3 regions of the Pseudovibrio sp. Ad13 genome follow, and region 2 is predicted to be linked to each of the others. Evidence: riboswitches for the same ligand, from Rfam matches in the RefSeq annotation. Region 2 holds a riboswitch; each other region holds the start of a gene.
The links. Region 2 has a riboswitch for cobalamin ahead of cobU (bifunctional adenosylcobinamide kinase/adenosylcobinamide-phosphate guanylyltransferase). Riboswitches for the same ligand answer to the same signal wherever they lie in the genome.
Positions count from the first base shown of each region.

Region 1: it holds a riboswitch for cobalamin, as region 2 does, so the genes downstream of both, PsAD13_RS22235 (energy-coupling factor ABC transporter permease) here and cobU (bifunctional adenosylcobinamide kinase/adenosylcobinamide-phosphate guanylyltransferase) in region 2, are expected to answer to the same signal.
Region 3: it holds a riboswitch for cobalamin, as region 2 does, so the genes downstream of both, PsAD13_RS02955 (ABC transporter ATP-binding protein) here and cobU (bifunctional adenosylcobinamide kinase/adenosylcobinamide-phosphate guanylyltransferase) in region 2, are expected to answer to the same signal.

Region 1 covers NZ_LMCC01000018.1:143,008-148,767, forward strand. The annotation lists gene PsAD13_RS22225 (hypothetical protein) at 17-754, shown strand; gene ettA (energy-dependent translational throttle protein EttA) at 813-2,462, opposite strand; gene PsAD13_RS22235 (energy-coupling factor ABC transporter permease) at 2,686-3,351, opposite strand; cobalamin riboswitch at 3,387-3,598, opposite strand; gene PsAD13_RS22240 (hypothetical protein) at 3,955-4,770, opposite strand; gene PsAD13_RS22245 (EAL domain-containing protein) at 5,197-5,760, shown strand, end outside.
Region 2 covers NZ_LMCC01000015.1:232,312-238,071, forward strand. The annotation lists gene cobN (cobaltochelatase subunit CobN) at 1-790, opposite strand, end outside; gene cobW (cobalamin biosynthesis protein CobW) at 790-1,908, opposite strand; gene cobU (bifunctional adenosylcobinamide kinase/adenosylcobinamide-phosphate guanylyltransferase) at 1,905-2,465, opposite strand; cobalamin riboswitch at 2,616-2,825, opposite strand; tRNA gene PsAD13_RS18300 (tRNA-Asn) at 3,086-3,160, shown strand; tRNA gene PsAD13_RS18305 (tRNA-Asn) at 3,200-3,274, shown strand; tRNA gene PsAD13_RS18310 (tRNA-Asn) at 3,314-3,388, shown strand; gene PsAD13_RS18315 (hypothetical protein) at 4,101-4,790, shown strand; gene PsAD13_RS18320 (cysteine synthase A) at 5,037-5,760, shown strand, end outside.
Region 3 covers NZ_LMCC01000002.1:461,389-467,148, forward strand. The annotation lists gene PsAD13_RS02945 (iron ABC transporter permease) at 1-741, opposite strand, end outside; gene PsAD13_RS02950 (ABC transporter substrate-binding protein) at 744-1,682, opposite strand; gene PsAD13_RS02955 (ABC transporter ATP-binding protein) at 1,695-2,477, opposite strand; cobalamin riboswitch at 2,822-3,032, opposite strand; gene PsAD13_RS02960 (RNA ligase family protein) at 3,156-3,782, opposite strand; gene PsAD13_RS27740 (hypothetical protein) at 4,096-4,272, opposite strand; gene PsAD13_RS02965 (hypothetical protein) at 4,533-4,805, shown strand; gene PsAD13_RS02970 (hypothetical protein) at 5,459-5,760, shown strand, end outside.

The DNA.
Region 1 (5,760 bases), on a different contig from region 2:
GCGAGGAGAGGATCTCATGCCAAAGTTCGGACTGTCTCTTAAACTGCAAGTCCCACCATTGCAGCTCAACCAACCTCAGCAACAGGCTGCTACCAACCACCAAGCCAACAAACCAGGAGGTTTGGCTGGTAAGCAGGACGCGATTGCGCAACAAGTGAAAGACCTGCCGGCACCAGTATTCCGCCCTGCAGCAAACCCACCAAACTTCGAAGCAGCAAAGAACAGTGGCTGGGGGTCAGAGAACAGTGGTTGGCGAACGCTCAATATTGAGAGCCAGGACAGCTTCATCCACACCAAGCGCATTGATCCGAACGCAAAAGGTGAGTTTGCGGGTGACAAAATTCATTTAAGCATCGAGCCTAGTCAGGTACCACAAGCCTTTGATGCCATTAACACACTTCTCTTTTCGGAAGACTCTCCGGTCGATAAATGGAAAGTAACCGACATGACACGCGTGACAGAAGGCTCACGCGTACAAGTCGGTGCTCAATTTACTCTTTACCTGCGCCCAAGTGCTGAAGATTCCCAGTACACGGCGCAAGATTTGAAGAATGATAAATCCTTTGTCGAAACCATCGAGCAGAAACTCTCTCATGCAGGTATCCAACCTGGTGAACGACCAGCGTCAGACGTTGCTCCACACCATTGGGACTTTGCCAGCTATCGCAACGAAATTCGAAGCGACCGCGATGGAGGTGCTGCGCAGACAGAAGCTTTGCGGCGTGAACCTGTCTTCGAGCTGCTAACCATCTAGTAAAACAACAAAAAAGGCCCGCAAAGTGCGGGCCTTAATTCTTTCAAGCAAACTAGACTTAGCGAGTAAGTGGCTTGTACTTGATGCGGCTTGGGTCTGCAGCGTGTGCACCCAGGCGGCGAACCTTGTCTTTTTCGTAGTCTTCAAAGTTACCTTCAAACCACTCAACGTGGCTATCACCTTCAAAGGCCAGCATGTGCGTTGCAAGACGGTCAAGGAACATACGATCGTGCGAGATAACCACGGCACAACCAGCATAGTTCTCAAGTGCATCTTCCAGAGCTGCAAGTGTTTCGGTGTCAAGATCGTTGGTCGGCTCATCGAGCAGAAGAACGTTTGCGCCTGACTTCAAAACCTTAGCAAGATGCACGCGGTTACGCTGACCACCGGAAAGGTCACCAACTTTCGCCTGCTGTCCAGCACCCTTGAAGTTGAAGGAGGAGCAGTAAGCGCGTGAGTTGATCTCTTTCTTATCAAGGTAGATCACTTCAGCACCTTCGGAAATTTCTTCCCAAACGGTCTTGCTGTCATCCAGCTTATCACGGGACTGATCCACATAACCAAGGTGAACGCGGTCACTCACAACCACTTCACCGCTGTCTGGTTTTTCCTGACCGGACAACATCTTGAAGAGTGTTGACTTACCAGCACCGTTTGGACCGATGATACCAACAATACCGCCACGTGGCAGTTTGAAGGTCAGATCATCAATCAACAAACGATCGCCAAAGCCTTTGGAAACGCCTTGAACGTCGATAACATTGTTACCCAGACGCTCACCAACAGGGATCAGAATTTGCTCAATAGAAGGCATACGCTCTTCTTGAGCAGTCAACAGCGCATCATAAGCATTGATACGGGCTTTTGACTTGGTCTGACGGCCCTTCGGCGTCATGCCCATCCATTCCTGTTCACGCTTGATAGCGCGGGAACGAGCCATGTTCTCACGGCCTTCCTGCTCCATACGCTTGGTTTTCTGACCAAGGTAAGTGGAGTAGTTGCCTTCATAAGGAATGCCCTGACCGCGGTCGAGCTCCAGAATCCAGCCAGTCACGTTGTCAAGGAAGTAGCGATCGTGGGTAATGATCAGAACGGAACCCTTGAACTCACGCAGATGGCGTTCCAACCAGTGCACGGTCTCAGCGTCAAGGTGGTTGGTTGGTTCGTCAAGCAGCATCAGGTCAGGCTCGGACAAGAGCAGCTGACACAACGCGATACGGCGACGCTCACCACCAGAAAGGTTATTTACAGGAGAGTCGGATGGAGGGCAGCGAAGCGCTTCCATTGCCATCTCAACCTGGCTTTCCAGATTCCACAGATCCTGCGCATCAATGATGTCCTGCAGCTGAGCGCCTTCATCGGCTGTCTCATCTGAGTAGTTCATCATCAGTTCGTTATAACGATCCAGAAGAGCCTGCTTGTGCGCAACGCCTTCCATCACGTTTTCAAGGACAGTCTTGTCCTCATTCAGCTTTGGTTCCTGCGGCAGGTAGCCAACTTTGGCACCTTCTGCAGCCCATGCTTCACCGGTGTACTCTTTATCAAGACCAGCCATGATCTTCAAAAGAGTAGACTTACCTGCACCGTTTGGACCAAGGATACCGATTTTCGCATCCGGGTAGAAAGACAGGTGAATATTGTCGAGTACTTTTTTTGCACCGTAGGCCTTGGAGACCCCGTGCATGTGATAGATGAACTGGCGCGCCATGGACTGCCTGCATCTCCTGATCTGTGTAAACAATGAAATCTCTGGAGAGCACTCATAGTGGAAGCAGCGCCAAGGGGCAATCCATAACACTTCAGCGATGATCAAATCCGTCGCTTTTTCTCTTCAAACGGAGAATTTCACGACAACACCTGGTCACTTCCACGCAAGAAAAAGGGCAGCAGGTTTACTCTGCTGCCCCAATAACAAACAGGCTCGTAAAAATTTACGCCAGCTTCAGCTGCGGAACCACTGTCAGGTTCCGAACAATCGCATTGTCTTCAACGGCCTTGAGCCCCTTCACTGCAATAAAGGTGACCAATGGCTCACAAGCAACAATTACCAGATAAGACAGAGCAAACTGCGCCCATGCCGTAAACGGCGTAGCAACGTCCCCAATCATCAACCAGAAGCCAACCATGCCAGTCACACCAGCATAATACATCGCATCCAACTTCAGAATCTGCGCAAAGTTCACACGCTTGGTCAGTTCTTTGGAAAACAGCTCACGGCCACTCAGGTAATGAACAGCAATCAGCGGCAACATCAAAGACAAGCTGTTGACGCCAAGGTGGTACATGTCCTGCGGATCAAAAGCGAGCGCCTGAAACAGCAAGCCAATGGCAAACCCAAGCAGAACAGGGGTAAACCCGAGCGTTAGATACATCGCCATTGCACCAACAAAGTGAAGTTCTGATGCTCCAACAGACATATGGAAGCTCTGCATGAAAATGGAGAAGAAAACCGCAGCCAATAGCGTTTTCAGTGGTGTGAATGGCTCTTTCTGGAATTCTGAAATCTGCTCTTTGCAGCCCCAGACAATAACGCCAACGGCACCCGCATTGGCAGCAATAACCTTGGCGGCGGAAACGTAACCCGGTTCAATATGCATTTAATATGCTCCTCTTCGCACCCTCCGTGCGGTCATGAGTTTATGTCGTGTCGGGCAGGTTTCCTGGCTTATGGCTTTTGCGTCCTCCGCCTTCCCAGAGATCATCTCCAGTGGCTTTTATGAAGAACGCACCACGTAACAGTTGCGGGGGCAGCTGCGGTTCGGGCCCATCTTTGGTCATCCCTACCGCATTCCCTTTTCATCCAAGAAGCTTGGCTTCTACAGAACCCAACAGCGGGAATATCCTAAATTACAAGAGAAGACACAACTAGAAATAAGAGGCAGTTGGGATAAGCAACAATCAGAGGTATGCAACAGCCTTCGTAACCCGCCAGAGCTGCAGGCAAAAAAAGAGGCGTGTACCCGTTGGTACACGCCTTTAAGAAAGTTGACACTCCCCCATCCGAGTGCCAGCCGAAGCTGTATTTAGAAATATCAGAGTGCCCCATCTCTTCATTGATCTTCATCAAAATAAATAAAATTACCTCAGAAACATCGGATATTATTCAACATTACAAAAGCACTCAGATTTTCAATCGATTAAAACTAGAATAGATCAAATATATCTCGGGCAGCTTGCAACGAAAGTCTCAGTATTTTCTATTAGTTCTTGCTATAAGTTCTCTCCGAAGGTGCCTGCCACGAATATTTCCTTAGCCAATGCTCCTCAGGAGAAACCACAAAGCTCCAGGAGTTCTGCTGCTCTCCAGAATCATCAGGAGTTGAATCCGGTGTCTGAGTGGAAGCATTTTGGCTGGCAGAAATTTGGATTTTAAGCACCCCCTCACCTTTTCCAGCAAGCTTCAGCAAGCCAAGATCACTGTGAGATCGTCCAAGAAAAATCTGGGGTGCTGTTCCTATCCTCTCCCAGATAATTCGGGCAAGATCTGTTGAAGACACCGGCGCTGCGTGGGGAGCAACCTCGATAACCCGAAATCTCGGAAGCCCGTAGTTCAACTCTGCCATAGTGCGATCTACTTCATGGTCTCCAAAGCTTAAAACCCAAATCTGAAAGTGATGTTCTTTCAAGAACCCCACCAACTCTTTCAGAGGCTGAAAAGCGAACTCTCTATACGTTGCGCCAACAGCCTTTGGCCCGCGTAATGATAGATGAGCACGTACACTCTCAGAGTAATCAGCAAAGCTACCAAAACTGTCGCCAGCTTCAGGTGGTCTCACTTCATTGTCTGCGCCAGCCAGCGCGTCACTCCATAAAGCCCCATCGCCAACCAAAACAGCAACACGGTCATCGAGTTTCACATATTCAGGGCTCCCGGCCCGAGCCATACGCTCAATGCTTTCCACGATACCATGGCGCGCTGTGGTTGAGCTCCAACTCGGCAAGATGTTATCTCGCTCACCGCCAGTTGGCTGCAAAACCGAAACCGCTGAGTATAAAAACAAGCTGGACCACTGCATCGTTCAAGACCACCTGAAAGTTGTTTCAGCAAGATGGTGAACTACAATGCACATCAATTGCCCATAAAAAATGAACTAAATGCTGTCGTGAAAAGAGAAGAGAATCATAATTGACAGCCCGTCCCTCTTTCCTCTCAACTTGAAGATAAATACGAGTATTCACGTATATAAAGAATTTCACTCAACGAAACATTTACTTACAATTTTCATAAATTTGCTTTGGGAGTGTCAGATAAACGTCATATGCACCGCACTTTTCGATACTTTTTAGAATTAAACCCGGTTCATCCCTAGAATTCTTAATAAATGCGCAATAATTTCAAACAATTATGCCGAGGAATTTCCTGGGGTACCCAAATGCATTTTCGAGCCCTCTTACTTCCTGTATTGCTCCTTTTCGTTTTAATTGGTTTATCGATACACTTCATGTCAGCGTCATCGTATGCGTCGATTTTCGATCCTGCGACAGGTGGCCTGCACAATCAGCTCAATCAAGCTGAACTGCTCACTCAGCAGCAGAACCTATGGACCATATTGTCTGTTGGATTGTTCGCGCTTGGTGTTCTTGGATTACTTATTGTCTATTCCAGCCTGTTTATTCAGGAGCGTATGCGGGCGACCCGTTTTTTCAACCGTGCCCTTCTCCTCATCGCCATCAGTTCAGCAGCATGCCTGCTCATCGACACAACGCTGAACTTGCCTGATGTAACGGCACAATTGATCCTCTGGCAGTCTCAAGTGGAGTTCAAACCACAGGGGGACATCCACGCCGCTGCAATCCACGCAGCAATGGCAGCGATGATCGCAGTTCTGGCTTATCTGCCTCTATCGCATCAGCTGACACTGCGTGCGACGATCATTCTCGCACTCTCAATCGGCGGGGTCATCTACCCTGCCTACCTGAAAGGTGTCCAAGGGTTACTGCTTCATCCGATTAGCCAAAACACCGTGCTGTCAGTTGGTTTCGAGCAGATTGGCGGCGGTACCGTA
Region 2 (5,760 bases):
TCAAAACCACGTCCGGCGGGCACTGCTCAAACACACTGGAAACAACACCAGCGCATTCCGCAGTTTTCAGGCTCGCCACATAAAGCACCAGCGGGTTTATCCCCTGTGCCTCAAGCTCGTGGCACAAGGCCTGCACTGGCTCGATTGCACCGCTCTGGTACAGCGCCCGATAAAACACAATGGCCGCAACCGGACGGGCTGGATCTTTCCAGCTCGCCCGCACATCATCTAAGGAAGGAAGCGAATGCCCTTGCAGCACCAGCCCGGCCCGCGGCAACGCCATTGGCTCCGATGGTGTCTCAACAGGCAACTCGGCACTCTGCGCGGCATAAAGCAAAGCGTTAGAAAGGTTCTCCGCTCCGCCCTCAATCAGGTATCGCCACAACATGTGCGCGCTCTCAAACGGCACAGTGGAACGCTTCGCCAGCTCTTCGTCCCACTTGTCATCACCGGGCAGCAGAACCAGCTTCACCCCGTCAGCGCGGGCAGCTGCTTCCAACCGCTCAACGCCGTAACGCCAGTATTCAACACCGCCCAAAAGGCGCACCACAACAAGCTTGGAAGCCTGAATGGTCTGCTCAACATAAAGATCAACGGAGTACGGATGCGACAGCGCCAGAAAACTGGCAAGCCGAAGAGAGTAGCCCTCATGCTGGGCATGCGCCGCCGCAAGCCCGGCAAGCTCTGTGTCTGCTGCGCTTAAAAACACAACATCCGCAGGCGCCTGCTCAAGGTCGACGGCCTCTTCACCATCATCCAATCGGCGTGATTGCCCGACAAGTACGTGCATCAGGCCTGAACCAACTCAAATTCACTCAGCGCAGCCTGCACACTGTGTTTGTCCAGCCCCGCAAGACCGATCACAACAAGTTTGGAGTGGCTTTCACTGCCAGCCGCAAACCAGGCCTCCACACGCGGCCCAACCGCCTGCACCAGCACCGGCGCGGCCTTGCCCTCAACCACCACACTGCCCTTAATGCGCAACACACCAGAAACCTTCATGGCCGCTTCCACCTGAGCCTTCACCTCATCAATTGAGGCAAACCGGCGGGTTGGCAGTACAAAACTCTCAAAATCATCATGAGAATGATCGTGATGATGGTGGTCGTGGTCGTGGTCGTGGTCGTGGTCGTGGTCGTGGTCGTGGTCGTGAGCATGCTGCGCTTCATGGTGAGACAGACGCAAGTCCATATCGTCTTCCGCACCGGCATCACGCCCAAGCAGAACATCCAGCGCCAGCTCGCCATGAGAGGCAGCCACAATCTCAACTCCATCACGCACACGGCCACGGATCGTCTGCTTCACCGCCGCCAGCTCTGCCTCGCTCAAAAGGTCCGCTTTGGAAAGCACAACAAGGTCAGCACAGGTCAGCTGATCCGCAAACAGCTCTTCCACCGGGCTTTCATGGTCCAGCGCATCATCCGCTGCCCGCTGCGCAGCAACGGCCTCTTCATCGCAGGCCACTTTGCCAGCGGCAACAGCCGGTGCATCCACCACGGTCACCACACTGTCAACGGTCACGCGCGGCTTGACAGAAGGCCAGTTGAACGCACGCACCAACGGCTGTGGCAGAGCAAGGCCAGAGGTTTCAATCACAACCACATCCGGCACCTGCTCGCGCTCCAGAAGCATCTCCATGGTCGGCAGAAAATCATCAGCTACCGTGCAGCAAATGCAGCCGTTGGCCAGCTCCACCACTTCATCAGCAGAACAGTCCGGGTCAGCACAGCCATTCACCAGTGAGCCATCAAAGCCCATCTCGCCGAACTCATTGACGATCAGCGCGATGCGCTTGTTTTGTGCCTTCATCAGCAGGTTACGCACCAGCGTTGTTTTTCCGGCACCCAGAAAACCAGTGATAATGACAGCAGGGATTTTTTTAGAAGGCGCAGCAAAAGAAACAGTCATAGGGAAATCTCCGGAAAAACAGCAGGCTTCAGCTGCAAAGGCTGTCCAGCAGCCACAAACATCACAAAATGGCAAAGGTCGGCGATACGCTGGTTCAGGCGGCCAGCTTCATCTCGAAAGGCGCGGGCCATGGCGTTTTCAGGCACAATGCCCATGCCCACTTCATTGCCAACAAACACAACGGGGCATGGCAAAGAGCTAAGAACCGCCTCAAGCCGCTCAAGCTCCACGGTCCAGTCCCGCGCCCCGTGCATAAGGTTGGAAAGCCAAAGTGTCAGACAATCAACGAGGATCGCACGATCGCTGCTGGCATGCGTTTCCAGCACGCGCACAAGCTCCAGCGGCTCCTCAACGGTGTCCCAAAGATCGCCCCGCTGCATCTTATGATGCGCGATGCGCTCCTCCATTTCACCGTCAAAGGCCTGTCCTGTCGCGATATAAGTCGGGCGCCGCCCGCTGCTTATAACCAGCTTTTCCGCATATGCGCTTTTCCCGGAACGAGCTCCACCCGTAACCAAGCAATGGCGAACACGAAGGTCGCCTCTCTGTTCAGCCATCTGGGTTAGCTGGTCCCAGAGAAACGAAAAAATGCGCGCAAAGAAGCCGGGGCTTCAATCAAAGAATATGAAAGTACAGCAACTGTCTCGCACGGAGACAGGAAAATATGCGTCATGAGCACCTCTCGCCGTCCACCCGACAGCAGTCCTATGTCAAATCATATCTCCAGCCGGTCTCCTGGCTTGCGGCTCAACCGACCATAGCCCCTTCCCAGCCCTTAAAAGGCCAGTGGGATTTTCGCTAAGGTCTCACCGCTCACAGTTGCGGGGGCAGCTGCGGCTTGTCTCCATAATATATGGAACCGCATTCCCGTTTAATCTTGTCATTCCAAAGCCTGAGCCGGAACAAAAAGAAACTGGAGTTCTGGCCTTAAGTGTGGGACGCAATCAGCTCTCCTGTCAATTGTCTTTGTGAGGATTCCAACATCACCGGAAAATCAAACCCGCAAAATCCGCGGTTTTTGGAGATTTCTGGCTAACCCCCTTGGATATCTCAATAAAAAAATAGAGAAACTGTCCACAAATCGAAAAATACGCAAAAAACGACTTGGCAAACACAACATGCCTCTGTAAAAGCCTCCTCACGCAAACGGCGAGGCAAACTCGCAAGGGTGTCATGATCCCCGGTAGCTCAGTGGTAGAGCAAGCGGCTGTTAACCGCTTGGTCGCTGGTTCGAATCCGGCCCGGGGAGCCATCCTTTTTCGTTTGCAGCCATACGGCAAGATCATCGTGATCCCCGGTAGCTCAGTGGTAGAGCAAGCGGCTGTTAACCGCTTGGTCGCTGGTTCGAATCCGGCCCGGGGAGCCACTTCTTTATCGATCGCCGCCAATGGCAGCCATAGTATGATCCCCGGTAGCTCAGTGGTAGAGCAAGCGGCTGTTAACCGCTTGGTCGCTGGTTCGAATCCGGCCCGGGGAGCCATACTTCTCTTTATATCCTCCCCTTCTTCTTAAATAGCTTATCTCTTCACAAAGCACGTGCGTGCGCGTCTATCCAGAAAACAAGAAAAATGATGGGTAGAAAACCATGTTCACGCGAAGCGAAGGTGCAGCACTATCAAGTGCCGCTGGCCGAAGACATAAAGTCCATTTGGGTAGAACTCTCTTCCGCACAAAAGCGGAGGCGTTCCATTTTGCGTTAAAACTCACCCTGATCCTGCACATGGCCACCCACTGACGCAGCATTGGCTCCTTAAATTTTCAGGGAGTTCATAAGTTGGGAGAGCTGTGCATATCAGCCACGAGCCCCAATACCGTCCGACAGCCCTTGGCACCCACAAAAAATTGGCCGAAATGAAGCCCTGTTCTTTCAAAAGCTTAGCTCATGCGGAAAAATACTAGATTTTTTTGCCATATGTACAAACTGCGATCTACATCACAGATCTATCCAAATCCTATAGCAAATCAACACAATGAAAATTTTACATAATAGCATTTAAATAACCTGAAAGTATAAATACGCGAAACATAATTTATATACAATTATTATGGCATAGATACTCTAAGTAAATGCGTATACCTCTAATATATCTAGTGCATATTATCATACTCACTACTAAGTGATGACTAGTGAAGTGCACATAATAAGGCGCCCCCTCTGGGAAAGTTGCTGCGTAAAAGTCAGGGAGCCATAAATGAGTAGTCTGTTGCCATCCTGCGGTCTGCCGCAAACCTTCAAGTTGCACCTCACAAGATCAGGTTTTCTTGCCGCCTGCATCGCTGCGCCACTCGCTATGGCAGAGCCTTCGCGCGCAGAAACGCCCCCAGCCTCCGCGCCAGCCACAACATCCGGCCCTCAGCTCATCGAAAAATCCGACAATGGCAACACCTACGCCATGCCAGAGGATTATCTGGCCGTCACCGTTGCTCCGCCCTCCAAAACACCCTACGCCGATCCATTAGAGAGCGATTTGTCCATCTGGGTTGGTGAAGTGGAAATTGAGGGCCGCAAGACCCTATGGGTCGAGCTGATCGATAACCACGGCGAGGTCATCTACAATTCCGAGGTCCAGCAAAACGAGACGCATCTGTTGCCTGATGGCAGAGCCATTGCCGTCACCGTGATGCAACCCGCCACTCACAACAAAGCACTACAATCTGCCAGCCTGAAGAAAGACCAGTCCCGCGTGCCAACTGATGAACGCTTTGTCATCACCCGCAAGGAAGCTTTTGCCCCGGCACTGGATACGCAGGTGAATCTGCTGGAGGTGCAGCCCGTCCCAAAGGAAGTCCATAACTCCTTTATGCTGCGCGCAGGTGAGAACGGCGAGATCCTCTGGAAAGCCACCAAGGATGCCATCACCTGGCTGGAAAGCAGATCCTGACAAAGGCTGGACTGCGCGCAAATCGATACTCTCTCAAATCGCATTTAGCGCACTCATTCGAAAGCCACGCACCCCGTGAGTAATTTTGTTCTCACGCACCATCGTAAAGAGAATAATATCCTAGTCTGACGCACCCTTTGGCAGCCCATTTCTTGTTCTCGTGAGGTCAGCGCAGTAGCGTGGTCTCAAAAGGGGTAAACACCCGCATTCTGATTTTTTGGTCATACGAATTATTTGAGAGAAACTATGGATACGCGCGCCTCTGCCATCGAAGCCATCGGCAACACTCCACTTATTCGCCTCAAAGGCCCCTCCGAGCGAACCGGCTGTGAGATCCTCGGCAAAGCCGAGTTCATGAACCCGGGCCAGTCCGTCAAGGACCGTGCCGCCCTCTTCATCATCAATGACGCTGTCAAACGTGGCACGCTCAAGCCGGGCGGCATCATTGTAGAAGGCACAGCTGGCAACACCGGCATCGGCCTCGCGCTGGTCGGCAACGCTCTGGGCTATCGCTCCGTGATCGTCATTCCGGAGACCCAGTCTCAGGAAAAGAAAGACATGCTGCGCATTGCAGGCGCTGAGCTAATCGAAGTTCCGGCTGTTCCCTATAAAAACCCGAACAACTACATCAAAGTCTCGCAGCGCGTAGCTGAAGAGCTGAACAGAACCCATCCGCATGGCGCTATCTGGGCCAATCAGTTCGACAACACCGCCAACCGTCAGGGCCATATTGAAACCACTGCTCAGGAAATCTGGCAGCAGACCGACGGCAAAGTGGACGGCTTCATCTGCGCAGTCGGCACCGGCGGCACGCTTGCCGGCACCGGCATCGGCCTGAAGGAAAAGAACCCGAACATCAAGATCGGCCTCGCAGACCCACACGGCGCAGCGCTTTACAACTACTACGCCCACGGCGAACTGAAGTCCGAAGGCTCTTCCATCTCGGAGGGCATCGGTCAAGGCCGCATTA
Region 3 (5,760 bases), on a different contig from region 2:
CGCCGTCTCATCGCCAATTGTCATCGCGTTGAAATGCCCTGCGCGAAACCACAGCCAGAGCCCGCACAAAGCAAGCACCACCAACGGGTAGGCGAGATGTGCCCACTGCGCCAGCCCCAATCCGCCCAGCATCCAGTAAACCACAGTATGCGTCGCCCGTGGGTCTGCCAAAAAGATGAGGATATTGGCGCCTGCCATCAGCACAAAGCTCACAGCTACACCCGTCAGCACCAGACGGTCGGCACTGGTAGCGCTTGTAAACTTCGCCACCCCAATCACCAGCAGCGTTGCCCCAAGAGCACCCAGAAACGCCAGCAAAGGTACGGTGAGCATCCCCAAAAACAGCCCCGTATGCAGCAGAGCCAACACCGCCCCAAACGCGCCACCAGCTGAAATGCCGATCAAATGCGGGTCAGCTAGCGGGTTGCGGGTGACGGATTGAAGGCAAGCTCCCACGATGGAAAGCCCGGCCCCCACCATGATCGCCAGCAGCGCACGGGGCAGGCGGATCTCCCAGAGAATGCTCTCCCGCCCCAGCGACCAGCTCGGCTCAACCGTGCCCGGCACCAGTTTGTTGGCAAGAACACCCCATACAGTCTCCATGGAAATGGAAACCGCCCCAACGGAGACCGCAAGGCAGACAGAAAGAACCAGCGCAGCCAATCCCACGCAGCAAATCTGCAGCAAATGATGAGAAGAGCCCTCTTTGGGGGCTACAACAACGCCGGTTCCTTCGCTCATTGTTAGTTACCCCAGAATGCGGTTGCGAGTTTCTTGATCGCCTTGATGTTCCGTGGTCCCGGAGTTGCTTCAGCATATTCCAGCGTCACGAACCGGTCATTCTTCACCGCATCCATATCCGCAAAGGCGGGGTTGTTGAGCATGAACTCACGCTTCTGCGCAGCAGTCACTTCGCCGTAGTTGATAATCACGATCACTTCCGGGTTGGTCTCAACCACAGCCTCCCAGTTCACGCGCACCCAGCTCTTATCCAATGTATCCGTCACGTTGGTGCCGCCAGCAGCCTCAATCAGCGCGGTTGGCATCCCATAACGACCAGCAGTGAACGGAGAATCTTCACCTCCGTCATAAACAAACACACGCAGAGGTGTGTCAGCAGCCTTCAAGCCAGCTTTGAACTGCGCAAGGTCTTCGCGATAAGCCTGCACCAACGCTTCCGCCCGCTCTTCAACATCAAAGATGCGGCCAAGGTTCAAAAGATCATTGTACATGTCATCCATGGAAACCTTTGGCTTCTCGCCAATATGGATGCAGCTCTCGGTCAGCTCATAAACCTTGATCCCGAACGGTGCCAAAGTTTCCGGCGTAACTGGGCCGCCAACCTTCATGCCGTAATTCCATCCGGCAAAAAAAAAGTCTGCATCAGCCCCAATCAACACTTCTTTGCTTGGGTATTTGGGAGCAAGCTCCGGCAATACAGCCACCTGGTCTGTCAATTCAGCATCCAGCGTTTTCCAGCCAGAAATGCCAGTGTAACCCGCCATGTTGTCCTGCAATTCCAACGCTAGCATCATCTCGGTGAGATTGGAATCGTTGGAAATGGCCCGCTGTGGCACACCATCAAATGTGACGGTGCGGTTACAGCTCTTGACGGAAACCTCTGCCAGCGCAGCAGAAGAGGAAAGCAGCGCCACAGCCAGCGCCAAACCAAGTTTTTTCATGAAAAAATACCCTTAAGAATGAAGATCGAATGTCAGAAGAGAGTGTTGTCGGTCCATCAGCTGATCGCGTGTCGTACGCACCTGAAAAGCCTTGGAAACCAAAGCGGGGGAGAGGATTTGCTCCGGCGCCCCAAAGCCAAGCATCTGCCCGTGGTCCAGCAACAGGATCTGGTCACACACCTGCGCCGCCATGTTCAGGTCATGCAAGCTGGTGATGATCGTCAGATTCAGCTCTTCAATAAGCTTGAGGATTTCCAGCTGATGGCGAATGTCGAGATGGTTGGTCGGCTCATCCAAAATGAGCAGCTCCGGCTCCTGCGCCAGTGCCCGCGCCACCATAACCCGCTGTCGTTCCCCGCCAGAAAGCGTGCCAAACAACCGTCCGGCCAGCCCATCCAGCTGCAAAGCGCGGATAGCACGGTCCACCACCTGCCGGTCCCGTTCGCCAGAAGCCGCCAATCCACTGCGATAAGGCGTGCGCCCCAGCTCCACGATCTCACGCACCTTCAGCGCAAAGTCCGTCGGCTGCTCTTGCAGCACCGCCGCCACCCGCTGCGCCGTCACTTTGGCGGAGAGGGACCAGATATCATCGCCGGCAACACAAATCTGCCCGCTCATCGGCTTGTTGAACCGATAGAGCAGCCGCAACAGCGTAGACTTGCCAGCCCCGTTCGCGCCAACCACGCCAAGCACTTGCCCCGCAGCCAGCTCAAAACTCAATGGCTGTAAAACCAACGAACTCTTACGATCAGGCGCCCACGAAACATCGCGAACAGAAACAAAAGCCGCGCTCATGCCAAAACACCCTTGCGCAGCTCAGCCCCAATCGGGCAACTGAAGGTGCCTAAATGATGAGAAACAGGATCCAGCATCGTACCAACCCACCTGAGTGAAACGCTACACATCATCAATGTAACGTTATAACGTTACATTGATTGTCGAATCCTGAGGCAAAAGTCAAGCGCACACGCGCGTCGACTATCAGCGGTTCGCCAAACGATCCGGGATAAAGTTTAAGTCTTGAGGAAACAGGTAACATAAGGCCCTCCGCGCAAAGGCAGGGGCAAACAGAAACCGGATATGTGACAGGCTTTCGCCGATTCAACCATTATGGCCTCCTTCCGGGACGCCCCGCCCGGGTTGAAGTGAAACATAATGGCAGGTCTCCTGACTCGCGGGTCTGTGCTCAGCCAGCCTTCCCGGATCTCTCCAGTGGCATGCTTGGCCTCGCTCTCCGCTTACAGTTGCGGGGGCAGTCACGGAATTAGCGCCTGTTGGCTACACTTCACCGTGTTCCCTTTTAATCCCGAGGCCTTTCGCACCTCAGAAACCATAGGTGCGCATACTGAGTATTGAGCCCCCCAATTGCAAGAGGTTTCGCAAACGAACTCGAAACACTGTTGATAGCAGCCTTACCCACCCACCGTCATCCCGCACTCGATGCGGGATCCAGATCGGCGAGCGTCAGAACCGCTAGCCCTTCACTATCCTGTTCTTGATGACTTCACCGTGCATCCAATGTGTGTCGCTCTGAACGTGATCAGCTCGCACATATTTGGCCATATGTGTTGCCATATCAGTCTCTTGGAAACTCGCAGTGGTTCTGACGACAAAGCCTTCCTGCTTGTTCAGATCCAACTTATTCAACACAGCTTCGACGCTGGTTGGAGTAAACAAACCCCTGTGCAGCACCGGAACAGGGGTAATGCCAAGCTCTGCAAAACGGCCCAATGTCGCATCCCAGCTTTGTGTGACGCCATCAACGATCCAGGCAAAACCCAGAAAGTAAGTGGGTAAGCTGTCATAGATGACGGAGTGCTGTGCGAAGAGATACTCACCAACAATCCGCTCATCTTCAGCAAGGCATGGCGAAACACCTGCCGCAAAAGCTTTCATCCAATCACGGGAAGGGTGATACCCACTGTCAGGACTACGCGCATGGCATCCATTCTGCAGAATAGTTGTGTTCTCACCGTCCATCTTCTCGGTAAAGACAACTTCTGCGGCGCTTGCCAGAGCCGTCGAATCCTTCAGGATCTTGTCATCGCTCATAACACCGGGAGAGCTGGGCAAGTGATAGGTGCGGCCATACTTTTTCATCAATCCCGCAGCTCCTTATCTTCAAAGCTAATAAGGGAACTCTGATTGTAATTCCTATGCTCATTGAGCCAGGACATTGCCCCTTCTTCTTATCGGGAGGTGATTACAAGCTTTAACGAACAACCACAACCACCCACCGTCTTCCCGAACAAGCGCGACTAACTACATCCTTGTCAAAACTACCAGTTTGACAGGGTAATTACCTCATCCCATCCTCATGCATGAAGCGCACAAGCCCTTTGTTATGGGCGGGAGGGTGGTGAATAAAATACTCTTTCGAGGGGAATAAACTCGCCTGTCTGTTTGCAGGTTTCTAGCCTCCCGCCCGCCAAAGGGTTCTCACGCCACCCTCCGTCTTCCCGGACAAGCGCAGCGCAGATCCGGGATCCAGAGCGACACGCTCAGACATAAGCCACGACACAAACACCTCGCTAACCCCGCCATCCACATCCTTGTAAAAACTGTCAGTTTGACAACCGTCGGTTTTCATTCCACATTCACCTGTGAGGCTTCGAAACCTCCTTTAGACAGCGGTAACCGCTCCCGTTAACTAGCGGATTTTTTGTGCCTTTTTTCTAAGGGCGCAGACCCTTTGCTATGAGCGGGAGGGCGGTGAATACAATACCTCTTTCGGGAGGGAATAAACTCGCCTGTCTGTCTACAGGTTTCGAACCTCCCGCTCGCCAGCGGGCCGTCGAAAGCCTTGTTGTCGCGCGGTTGTTCAACACCCTATAGACAGAGGGATTGAGAATGACCGACTCCGCATGCGCCTGTGGCGCCACAAATACTTTCCAAAATGAAATTGACGAAGTCATCGTCGCTGTTTCGGATTTGCAGAACCTCTCGTATATTCAGCACCTTGTGCTGACAGAGAGAATGCAGCACTCCAGTGAGCGCGATGCCCTGTTCACTTTGCATCACGCCTTCCACGATCGCCTCGAAGCGCTGGGAAAAAGCTGCGGAATGTTAGAGCGAGTCGCTCATCCGCAGCCAATAAACACAAAAACTCCGCTTCCTGATTAAGCCGTATGACGCTTTGCTCGCAGGCACCCTCCCGAAAACCCCATCGGTTTTCGATCAGGGAGATGCACAGGAGCAAAGAAAAAAGCCAGCCTCGTAAAAAAGGACTGGCTTAGAAAATGGCTTAATCGTGCAGCGCGCTCTACGTGATCGGTACCCCTGACCACGCAGAGCTCGTTCAACAGCACTGTGATGGGTAAATGGCACAAACCCGTGCCACTTGCCTCCGGTACCAATGGCGAAACGCAAATCCACCCCGCATCCTCGCCAATCGGTGCCCTGCTGGTCTGCGGCTATACCACCCGCCGCAGGTCAGCGCCTCCTTAAAAATACCAGTGCCAACAGCAGCGCGTCTACCCCATGAAAAATCAGGGGTAGTATTCCTTCTACCGCCCCACCCACTGGATCCCGCATCAAGTGCGGGACGACGGCATTGAAGCAACCGCAACAACCTCACCAATACATTATAGTTACATCAGATAATCAAAACGCAGATCTCAACGTCTCTTTTGCTCGGACTGGGTACGTGGGCTCTATGAGGCATTCACAGAGGTAAGGCGTGATTTCGATAAACTGAGCTAAGTAGTAATGGCCAGTTAATTTACTTCCCCAATAACGTGTGATATCCGCCGGTATATTACCTATGGGGAAGTGTTATGAAAAAGCAATTGTTCGCTTTATGCGCTGCTTCTATGTTGATTGCTGGCTGTTCTAGCAGTGGAAGTAATAGTGTAGAAGTCCGCGCTCGAAAGGCTGCCAACCTTTCTATCTGGAAAACCCGTCAGGAGGTTCGCTTTGCAGGGAAGCCATTTGAGGTGGCCGTTGCAAAAGATAAAGCCTTTTCATTTGTTGCTCCCAAAGGCTCAGGATTTCCTTATTCGCCTGCTGAGGTTGAAGGCGTTGCACGCGCTGTAACTGGATGTAAAGCAGAATTTGGGGCAGGAATACTGGCTTTTGT